2 linked regions of the Allorhodopirellula heiligendammensis genome follow. The protein of the gene in region 1 interacts with the protein of each later gene in a pairwise test. Links are inferred from orthologs where the notes say so. Each region holds a gene or a part of one and is shown in the gene's direction. Other genes may lie near its edges.

Region 1 (5,416 bases):
TGCCGAGCAGCATCGGCGTGCGTGGCAGCGTTTCTATGAAACGATCAATCCGCTGCTTGCCCCCTTTGGCCCTTTGATGGGTTTGCCTCCCGGGCAGGGGTTACCCCCAGCGTCGGAGACATCGATACCTGACGGCGTTTTTCTGCGATTGCCCGGTGTTGCTGTCCTGGGCATCGACCCCAGTTTCGCACCGGGATTGGCCATTACCGATCAGTGGGCCATCTACACCCTGTTTCCCTCCCAGGGTGTCGACTTAGCTGAGCCGCATGCACCCCAACTGCCACCGCCGCTGGGCGATGTCGGGCGTCCGCTGATTGCGGCCAGCCACGTCGATGTCCTGCAATTCGCCGACGCGCTGCAGGCGTGGCTGGATTATGCTGTGCCGCTGATTAAACAGTCCGATCGCTATCAAAACCAACCCCCAGAGGATGCGGAGGCCAGCAAGGCCCCCAATATTGATGAGACGATCGATCTGCTCGGAAATGTGATCGAAGTGATGCGACAGATTCCGTCCTACACCCAGGCGACCTATGTGCAAGACAACTCGGTTGTGACGCAATCGGTGATCCAGGTGCCATCTCTTCGGCTGTCACCAGCTAAGTGAGGTCAGCCCGATGACTCCCTGCATTGGATGATTCCCGCATTGATCGCCCACGCGAATTTGAATCCAGTTATGATGAGCCTGTCCCGCCGGACGCGTTGAAATCGTACGCCGAAGCGTCGTCGCTGTGGGCGGCGCCGGTCAGACCAGTCGCTCTCAATCTCCCCCCCCCGTCCCTTCCCACTCATCGGAAACCTTCCATGTTGCGAACGTTGCTTTTCTCCTTCAGCCCTCTGGTCCTTATGAGCGCCGCCGTGCTCAATCTCGCCGACGACCACCGCGTCAGTGCAGCGGAAATCGATCCCGCCCAGGCCGCTTGGTACGCAAAATACAAAGGCCAAGAGAACGCGCCGCAGCCCGATGAGATGATGCTCAACACGGACCCTGAGCCGGATGTGAGCGAAGGTTTCACTCCGTTATTTAATGGCAAAGACTTGACGGGTTGGACGCCGCGCGGTGGCACCTGCACCTTTACCGCCCAGGGTGATCTCGTGATCGGTGAATGTGTTCCAGGTTCCGATAGCACCTACCTGTCGACAGAAAAGTCGGACTACACCGATTTCATTTTCTCTTGCGACATGAAGTGGGAGGTCGACGGGAATTCTGGCGTCATGTTCCACGCCCAAGTCAAAACTGGCGACAAGAAAAACAAGGAAATCGTATTCGGCCCGCAAGCCGAGATGGAAGGCATCTCCGGAGATCGATACTGGAATGGTGGGATCTACGGGCAGAGTTGTGGAGGATACTTTTACCCCCTGTGGCTGACCGATCACAAAGAGGCGCGAGCAGCCCTGGATCGTGCGGGTTGGAATCGACTGACGATCCAGGCCAAGGGAAATAACGTGAAGACATGGGTCAATGGCGTTCCCGTCGCGAATTGGAACGACGACGGCACGTATGCCAAGGGCTTCTTCGGGCTGCAAATCCACAAGGGAACTGCCGGAAAAGTGCTGTGGAAGAACGTCCGTGTGAAAGAGTTGGCAGACTGATTCGGACTTGCCAAGTTGCCGATCACGCGTCGGGTCGGGTATCCTGGGTGGGATGGATGCCATCACAAAAAATCTGACCGCGGCGCAGGCCGAGGCGGTCACTCATATCGACGGACCGCTGCTCATTATCGCTGGCCCGGGCAGCGGGAAAACCCGGGTGGTCACGCACCGGGTTGCCCACATGCTCAGCCAGGGTGTGCGGCCCTGGCAGATCGCGGCGCTCACGTTTACCAACAAAGCCGCTGAGGAAATGCGGACGCGGTTGGATCTGCTCGCCCCCGGCCAACCGGTGTGGATGGGTACGTTCCACCGGTTCTGCGCCCAACAGTTGCGTCGCTACGCGTCCTACGTGGGTCTTGCCGAAAATTACTCGATTTACGACATGTCCGATTCAAAATCGGCCATGAAACGAGCGATCCAGGCTGCTGGGGTCTCGACCAGCCACGCCACGCCGGAACAAATCGCCTCGGCAATATCCAATGCCAAAAATCGATTGATCACCCCCGAGATCATGCAGCAACAATCTGGGCGGGCGAGCGACAGTGTGGCGGCGCGAGTCTATCCGGTTTACCAGCAGCAACTTTTGCTCGCCAACGCGGTCGATTTCGATGACTTGCTCTATCACTTCGCATGCTTGCTGCGCGAGAACCCCGAGGTTCGCAGCGAACTTGACGCGAAGCTGAAGTACATCATGGTCGATGAGTACCAGGACACGAACTTGGCTCAGTACGCGATCGTGCGAGCGATGTCTGTCGATCATCCCAACCTAGCGGTGACGGGGGATCCGGACCAATCGATCTACGGCTGGCGGGGGGCCGACCTGAACAACATTCTGGACTTCGAGAAGGACTATCCGAGCGTCAAAACGGTTCGCCTGGAACAGAATTATCGCAGCACGCCGAATATTCTTGCAGTTGCCGACCAGTTGATCCGGCATAACCGACGCCGCAAAGCCAAAGAACTCTACACGGAGAACGCGGACGGCGACAACGTGATCCTGCGGCAGTATGAGGATGGCTATCAGGAGGCCGATGCGATTGCCGATGAGATCGCTGCTCAGATGATCGCGGGCCAAGCCGAGCCACGTGACTTTGCCATCTTCTGCCGCATGAACGCACTGACTCGTTCGCTCGAACACGCGCTGCGAAACCGCGGGTTGCCCTATCAGATCATCAACGGTGTCGAGTTCTACCAGCGCAAGGAGGTCAAGGACCTGCTGGCATATCTGCATTTGATCAACAATCCCAGCCACGACGTGGCGTTGCAGCGGGTGATCAATACGCCAACGCGGAGCATCGGGGCAACGACGGTTGGACGGCTGCAGGCATTTGCCGACGCCGAGCGGATCCCGATGCTCGAGGCGGCTCGCCGGGCGTCGGAGATCGACACCATGTCCAAACGCGCGCAAACGATGCTGAAGTCGTTCGTCACCCTTTATGATCGTTTGCGTAAGAAAGCGACTGCCTCGCTCGAGGATTTATTGCGGTTTCTCGTGGAAGAAACGAAGTATATCGAGTTTCTCGAGCGTACCGGTGTCGAGAAAGAAGACTCAAATCCAATCGCGAACGTCGACGAACTGGTCTCGGCCGCGGTCGAGTTTGATCGCATGCATCCCGACGACGGATCCCTCGAAGCGTTCTTGGAACAGGTCGCGTTGGTATCCGACACGGACAAGTTCGAAGATTCCGGCAACCGGGTCACCCTGATGACGCTGCATGCAGCCAAGGGACTTGAATTCCCGCGCGTGTTCGTGATCGCAGTCGAAGATGATCTGTTGCCGCATTACCGCAGCAAGCAGGACGACCAACAACTCGAAGAAGAACGCCGGCTACTGTTTGTGGGGATCACCCGGGCACAACAGTGGCTGCAACTCAGCTATGCCAAGCGACGCAGCATGCGAGGTGACATCCGCGTGGTCATTCCGAGCATGTTCTTAAGTGAGCTGCCACGTGCAGACATGAATGTGATCGAATCGCAAACCGATCGAGACTTCTTTGACGATGGAGCGGACGAGTCCTACCCGGATTCTTGGGATCTCGTTCAAGAGCCCTCACCGCCGGAGCAAGCTGAGCAGGAATACAAGGGCGACGACACTTCGGTGATCCCTGAAATTTATCGTGATCCATTCGTTAGTAAACCGAAGCCCAAACGCACTAAGCCTACCATCACCACGGCACTGCAAACGGCGAGTGACCTGTTGTCGTCCGACCGCGTGCCGTTGGGAGCTTACCGCGAGGGCAGCGTTGTGCGTCATCCCGAATACGGCGATGGCACGATCACTGAGGTTACTGGCCGGGGACCCAAGCGAACTGCGAAGATCCGATTTTCCGAGGATCAGAGCGAGCAAACATTTCGGCTCGCTTTCGCAAAGCTGGAGTTGCTCGATACCGGCGGCGACTAGCCTCTTGGCTCAGTCAAACAACACGACGTTGAGTTCGCAAACCGGTAGTGCATCGACAGAATATCGCGTAATCTACTGGCGTTGACCACACTTTGACGCGCACCTATGTGTCTATCGCAGCATCACCCTTCCCATCGGAAAACTCCATGGCAAAAATTGTATACACGATTACCGATGAAGCCCCGGCCCTGGCAACGCATTCGCTGCTGCCGATTTTGCGTGCCTTCACTGCGGCATCGGGGCTGGAATTCGAGGCCTCTGACATTTCATTGGCGGCCCGGGTGTTGGCAAGTTTCCCAGAGCGATTGACCGAAGAACAACGCGTCCCTGACGCGCTCGCTCAGCTTGGCAAGCTCGTCAAAGAGCCCACTGCGAACATCATCAAGCTGCCCAACATCAGCGCGTCGATCCCGCAGCTCACCGCAACGATTAAGGAATTGCAAGCCAAGGGATACGACATTCCCGACTTCCCTTCGGACCCGCAGACGGACGAGGAAAAGGCGATTCGGGCCGCTTACGCGAAGGTCCTCGGCAGCGCCGTCAATCCGGTCTTGCGGGAAGGCAATTCGGATCGCCGTGTGGCCGCTCCAGTCAAGAAATACGCTCAAAAGAACCCGCACTCGATGGGCGATTGGTCAGCGCAATCCAAGACCCGCGTGGCGCACATGCGCGAGGGCGATTTCTATGGCAGCGAAAAGTCCGTCGTGTTGCCGTCGGCCGACACGTTGCGAATTGAGCACGTGGGCGAATCCGGTGACGTGACCGTTCTGAAAGAGGAGATCGCTGTTGAGAAGGACGAGGTCTTCGATGCTGCCGTGCTCAGTCGTAAACAGTTGCGTGCCTATATTGCCGAATCCGCTGCAGCCGCGAAGTCCGAAGGCGTGCTGCTGTCGCTGCACCTCAAAGCGACCATGATGAAAGTCTCCGATCCGATCCTCTTCGGTCACGCCGTCAGTGTGCTGTACGGGGAATTGTTCGAAAAATATGGGGACCTGCTGCGGCGTGCGGGCGCCGATCCGAACCAAGGGCTTGGTCAGGTGCTCGGTGTCATCGGGGCCCTGCCCGCGGATGACCGCGCCCCAATCGAAGCGATGATGGCGCGGATTGAGTCCGAATTGCCCAGTCTCGCGATGGTGAACTCAGATCGTGGTATCACCAATCTGCACGTCCCGAGCGACGTGATCATTGACGCGTCGATGCCAGCTGCGATCCGCGCCGGCGGCAAGATGTGGGATCAGAACGGCGAGCTCCAGGACACCGTCGCCATGATTCCCGACCGCAGTTACGCGAGCGTCTATCAGGCCGTGATCGACGACTGCAAAACCAATGGCACGTTCGATGTGTCGACAATGGGCAGCGTGGCGAATGTCGGTTTGATGGCGAAGAAGGCTGAAGAATACGGATCCCACGACAAGACATTTGAGA
Region 2 (4,644 bases), 430 kb from region 1 along the record:
CAGTTTAACTGCCCAAACTGGGGTCTCCGTGAATGCGCGGCGGTCGATTTTACGCCACATCGTTTCGGCTTGTTACCAAGCATCCAAGCCGGAATTGGTCGCGTTTCTCGGTCCTGTTGATAGTTACAGCCACTTGGCCGCGCTGGAGTACTTTGGTGGCGGGACCGATTTGTCGCCTGTTTCGTCGATCGGTGCTGTGTTCGATGCCGTCAGCCGGGGCGATTGTGGGCATGGAATTGTGCCGATCGAGAACAGCACTGATGGCCGAATCGTTGACACGCTCGGTCGTCTGGCGCAGGGACACGTCAACATTACCGGTGAACTGCTGCTCGCGATTCACCACAATCTGCTTTCTCTCAGTCCGCGTGAGGAGATCAGGCAGGTCCACAGCAAGCCGCAAGCTTTGTCGCAGTGCCGGGGCTGGTTGGCTGACCATTTGCCCGGTGTGGAACTGGTGGAAACCGCGTCGACGGCTGCGGCTGCCGAGGCGGCCGCGGCCACACCCGGCATTGCGGCGGTAGCAAGTTTGGCGGCGGCAACTCGGTATGGACTCGGGGTGGTTCAAGCCTCCATCGAGGACAATCGTCACAATGTCACCCGCTTTGCCGTGCTTGGGTCGGGGGCGCCCGAACCGACGGGGGACGACAAAACGACACTGTTGTTTGAGGTGCAGCACCGCCCAGGGGCCCTAGCCGATGTGATGGGAATCGTTCGCGACCATGGATTGAATTTGACATGGATTGAGTCATTTCCGCAGCCGGGACGACCGAATGAATATTTTTTCATCGTCGAATTTCCCGGCCACCAAGCCGAACGAGCAGTCGCCGGCGTGATCGCGACACTGCGGCAGCAAACCCAGCACCTCGCCGTACTGGGTAGCTACCCACAGGGGCGAAAGGTGTAGCTGCCAGCGAATGGCTGGATGAGCTCGTTTGATTTCGCCGGAGCGTGAAGTCGACGCTCGGGCGGGGATGGGCAAGTGGAATTCCATGTCTTTGTTGTTTTGCGATTGCGAAAGTCCGCCCTTTCCCCTTGATAATTCTGCGCCGGCCATTCACAATCCCCGCTCGAATTTTCACAAAAGTTCGTTTTTCCTGAATTCAGGCGAGACCGTCTGGGGCTGATTGTCGATCCCCACCACGCCGATCTCGCCGTCCCACCCCCGAATCGAGAACGAAATAGATGGGTCATTACACAGGTCCGAAAGCCCGCATTAACCGTCGTTTGGGCACGATGCTCTACGAAACATCCGGTGCCGCCCGCGCCCTCGATCGGCGAAATACGCCTCCCGGGATGCACGTCCGCGGCCGCCGACCGAGCGTCTACGGCTTGGCGTTGATGGAAAAGCAAAAGATCAAGCACTATTATGGGTTGGGCGAACGTCAGCTACGCCGTTACTTCGATAACGTAGGCCGCAAATCTGGCAACACCGGTGAGTTGTTGCTGCTGATGTGCGAGAGCCGCTTGGACAACGTCGTCCGCCGTGTCGGCTTCACCAAGACTCGCCCGCAAGCCCGCCAGGGCATCGTTCACGGTCACTTCTGCGTCAACGGTATCAAGGTCACCAAGCCCGGTTACCTGCTGCGATCCGGTGACATCATCGAAGTCCGCGGTCGTGAAAACCTCAAAAACCTGTATCGCGGCGTGATCGCCAACTCCCCGCCAGACGGTCTGGATTGGGTGTCCTTTGACAGCGAAGGCCTGCGAGCGACCGTGTTGAGCTTGCCGAGTGCGGTCGACATCAGTTTGCCCGTCGATGCTAATAGCGTCGTCGAATTCTTGTCTCGCTAAAGTAGCGACGACGCTTCGGATTCAAGTCGCCACGCTCAACCGGGCGTGGCCTGCGGGGCTCGTATTTCGCCGTAACCCATTTTTCTGATTGGCCGGTTCCCGCCGGCCGCTCGAACCAGGTCGATGGCCGGTGGGAGCCGGCCCTACGGTAGCTCGCCATCTCGAAAACCAAGGTGCGACGGAATACGATCGCTTCATGCAATTCATCTGCCGCCCTCTGGGCTGAGAAGCCTACGTTCCTTCACTTCTCTTTCTCGCAACCTGTTTTCACATCATGCACAGTCCCGTTGTTGTTCTCGGTGGTGGTCCCGGTGGTTATGCGGCCGCTTTTCTTGCAGCTGACGAAGGTCTCGATGTCACCATTGTCGAAGCTGAATCCCGCTTGGGTGGCACGTGTCTGCTGCGTGGCTGTATTCCCAGCAAGGCTCTGTTGCACCTGGCCAAGGTGATTCATGAAGTCGAAGAGTTGAAAGCGGATTGGGGTGTGGAGTATGCGGGCGAACCATCGATCAACGTCGATGCCGTGCGTGGCCGCAAGGAAAAGGTGATCTCGAACCTCACCGGTGGGTTGGCTCAGATCGCCAAGCGACGGAATGTGACTGTCATTCAGGCGCGGGGCTCATTCGTCAGTTCGGGCGAGCTCAAGCTCGAAGGTGACCATGAATCGATTCCCGAAGGCGGTTCGATCACGTTCGATCACTGCATTTTGGCCACTGGCAGCGTGCCTGCCATGCCCCCCAGTTTTGACATTGGCAGCGACCGGGTCATGGACAGTACCGGCGCGTTGGCTCTTCAGGACATCCCTGAATCATTGCTCGTAATCGGTGGCGGTTACATCGGGCTGGAGATGGGGACGGTCTACGCGAGTCTCGGCTCAAAGGTGACGGTTGTTGAGTTGGCCGAAGGGTTGCTGCCGGGAGCGGACCGCGACCTGGTGAAACCGCTCGCAAAACGCGTGGATGCCATGTGTGAAGGCCGAGTTTATCTCAACACCAAGGTCGGTTCGATCAGCGAAGTCGATAACCAGGTCGAAGTGACTTTCGAAGGGCCGAACAAGTTCGGTCATGAGCGTTTTGATCGCGTGCTGGTCAGCGTGGGGCGTCGTCCGGTCACCCGCGGTCTGGGATTGGAAAACACCCAGGTCGTCGTCAATGAACGCGGCTTCGTGGTGTGCAACTCGCAACAACGCACTGCCGATCCCAAGATCTTCGCCATTGGCGACGTCGCTGGCGATCCCATGCTCGCCCACAAAGCCACCCACGAAGGGCGTGTCGCTGCCGAAGTAATCGCCGGTAAAGCAGCTGAATTCGATAAGAGAGCGATTCCCGCAGTTGTGTTCACCGATCCGGAAATTGCTTGGGCAGGGCTAACCGAAGAGGAAGCCAAACGCGACGGTCGTGAGGTCAGCGTGGCTGTATATCCATGGGTCGCTAGCGGGCGTGCCCAGGCCCTCAATATTACTGATGGCTTGACTAAGTGGCTGATTGATCCCGAAACCAACCGAGTGCTCGGATGCGGCATCGTCGGTAGCGGCGCGGGCGAATTGATTGCTGAGGCTGTATTGGCAATTGAGATGGGGTGCGAGGTCTCAGATATCGCGGAGACGGTCCACGCGCACCCCACGCTCGGCGAAACACTGATGAATGCAGGCGAAATTTACTTCGGCACGGCAACCGAGATCTACAAGCCGAAGAAAAAAGCGAAAGCGTAAGAAGGTCGCAGCTGGGGACCCTGTTCCCTCACGTATCGCCGCGCAAGGGGTCGTCGCCGGGCGGGGGATCGTCGCCGGGCGAAGGATCGTCGCCGGGCGATAATCCCTCGCACTGAACCCGGCCTACCGCAACTGATATCGGTACTGAAATCGGCCGCCCGGAGCCGCGTCGCCGTTGGTGTACGTGTCCATGATGTCGCCGGGCGATTGCGAGTTGTCGATCCATTTGAAGCCAATCGATGCACCGGATTCGGTGTGCTCGAAATAAGGGTTCAAAACACTCTTGGAAATCGCGACGTGCATATGGTGGCCGTCCACACGAAAGCGGGCGCTGCCAGCCGGCTGCCAATTCCAATCGCCAGTCGATGATGTCACAGTATCGCCGCGAATCAGTAATTCGAATCCTTCCCAGTGCGAGGCTGTGGCTTTGGATTCAACACGCGGTGTAGCCACGTCGAGCAGTAACCACATCCAATTGGGGTCATGGGAATCTGTGATTGGCTCGCGGGTTCGCATGTAAAAGTAGAGGTTTTCCGCGTCCTCAGTGACCTTGGCGATATGAAAATCGTTGCGTCCGGAAGTCACGCGATAGTGATGCTGGCCGCAGCCAGGAAAATCGCGAGGCAGTGTATCGCAGAGATGATCAACGTAGACGGATTCAACGTCGTCCCACTGGCTCATCGGCCCCTCGATCTCGATTGTTTTTCCTTGCCGATTCGCGCTGGGCCCGGTTTCACGTTCGGGTGTCATGCCCTTGAAACGACGAATGTTCGCAGTAAGCTGCATGTAGTAATTATCGCCGTAGCCGCCTTTCATCATCTCGACATCTCGACTGGCCTCGAGATCAAATTGGTCGCAGAAGACGGGTGGTCCGGACGCTCCCGTGTTGAGCTGCATGGCAATCCATTCGTTCCAGCCGGTCACGAAGGTGACCTCGGGATCGAGCTCGAGTGCTCCCTGCCATTGTTCCTCAAAATTCAGTCCGTACTGAAACGCATTGGGACGCGGGTCAACGGAGCCCCGGTGAAAGCTCCGGCCACGCGCCCGACCTGTGCTCATCATCTCTACCCGACCCGTTTTCTGATCGAGATTCTGGCCGACCGATACGCTGACCTGCTCCGGACGGGTAGGGTCTTGGTCGT

The links.
Region 2: the proteins of Poly21_RS17520 (region 1) and lpdA interact in binary tests that used the Escherichia coli proteins (3 or more experiments, as listed by UniProt). The link is inferred for Allorhodopirellula heiligendammensis from one-to-one orthologs.

The regions. Positions count from the first base shown.
Region 1 is NZ_SJPU01000002.1:1,935,412-1,940,827, forward strand. The notes cover bases 1,320-4,316. They hold Poly21_RS17520 (ATP-dependent helicase), read left to right. Parts: upstream 1,320-1,642; coding sequence 1,643-3,991; downstream 3,992-4,316. Other genes in these bases: Poly21_RS17515 (3-keto-disaccharide hydrolase), read left to right, coding at 1,320-1,590; Poly21_RS17525 (NADP-dependent isocitrate dehydrogenase), read left to right, coding at 4,138-4,316. Also shown: Poly21_RS17510 (hypothetical protein), read left to right, coding at 1-604; more of Poly21_RS17515, read left to right, coding at 844-1,319; more of Poly21_RS17525, read left to right, coding at 4,317-5,416. UniProt on the Escherichia coli protein: A helicase with DNA-dependent ATPase activity. Unwinds DNA duplexes with 3'-5' polarity. Translocates on single-stranded DNA with 3'-5' polarity. Initiates unwinding more efficiently from a nicked substrate than double-stranded DNA.
Region 2 is NZ_SJPU01000002.1:1,503,832-1,508,475, forward strand. Bases 1,480-4,283 are described here. They hold lpdA (dihydrolipoyl dehydrogenase), read left to right. Parts: upstream 1,480-2,065; coding sequence 2,066-3,502; downstream 3,503-4,283. Other genes in these bases: rpsD (30S ribosomal protein S4), read left to right, coding at 1,480-1,791; Poly21_RS15985 (glycoside hydrolase family 71/99 protein), read right to left, coding at 3,626-4,283. Outside these bases: pheA (prephenate dehydratase), read left to right, coding at 1-904; more of rpsD, read left to right, coding at 1,183-1,479; more of Poly21_RS15985, read right to left, coding at 4,284-4,644. UniProt on the Escherichia coli protein: Lipoamide dehydrogenase is a component of the glycine cleavage system as well as of the alpha-ketoacid dehydrogenase complexes.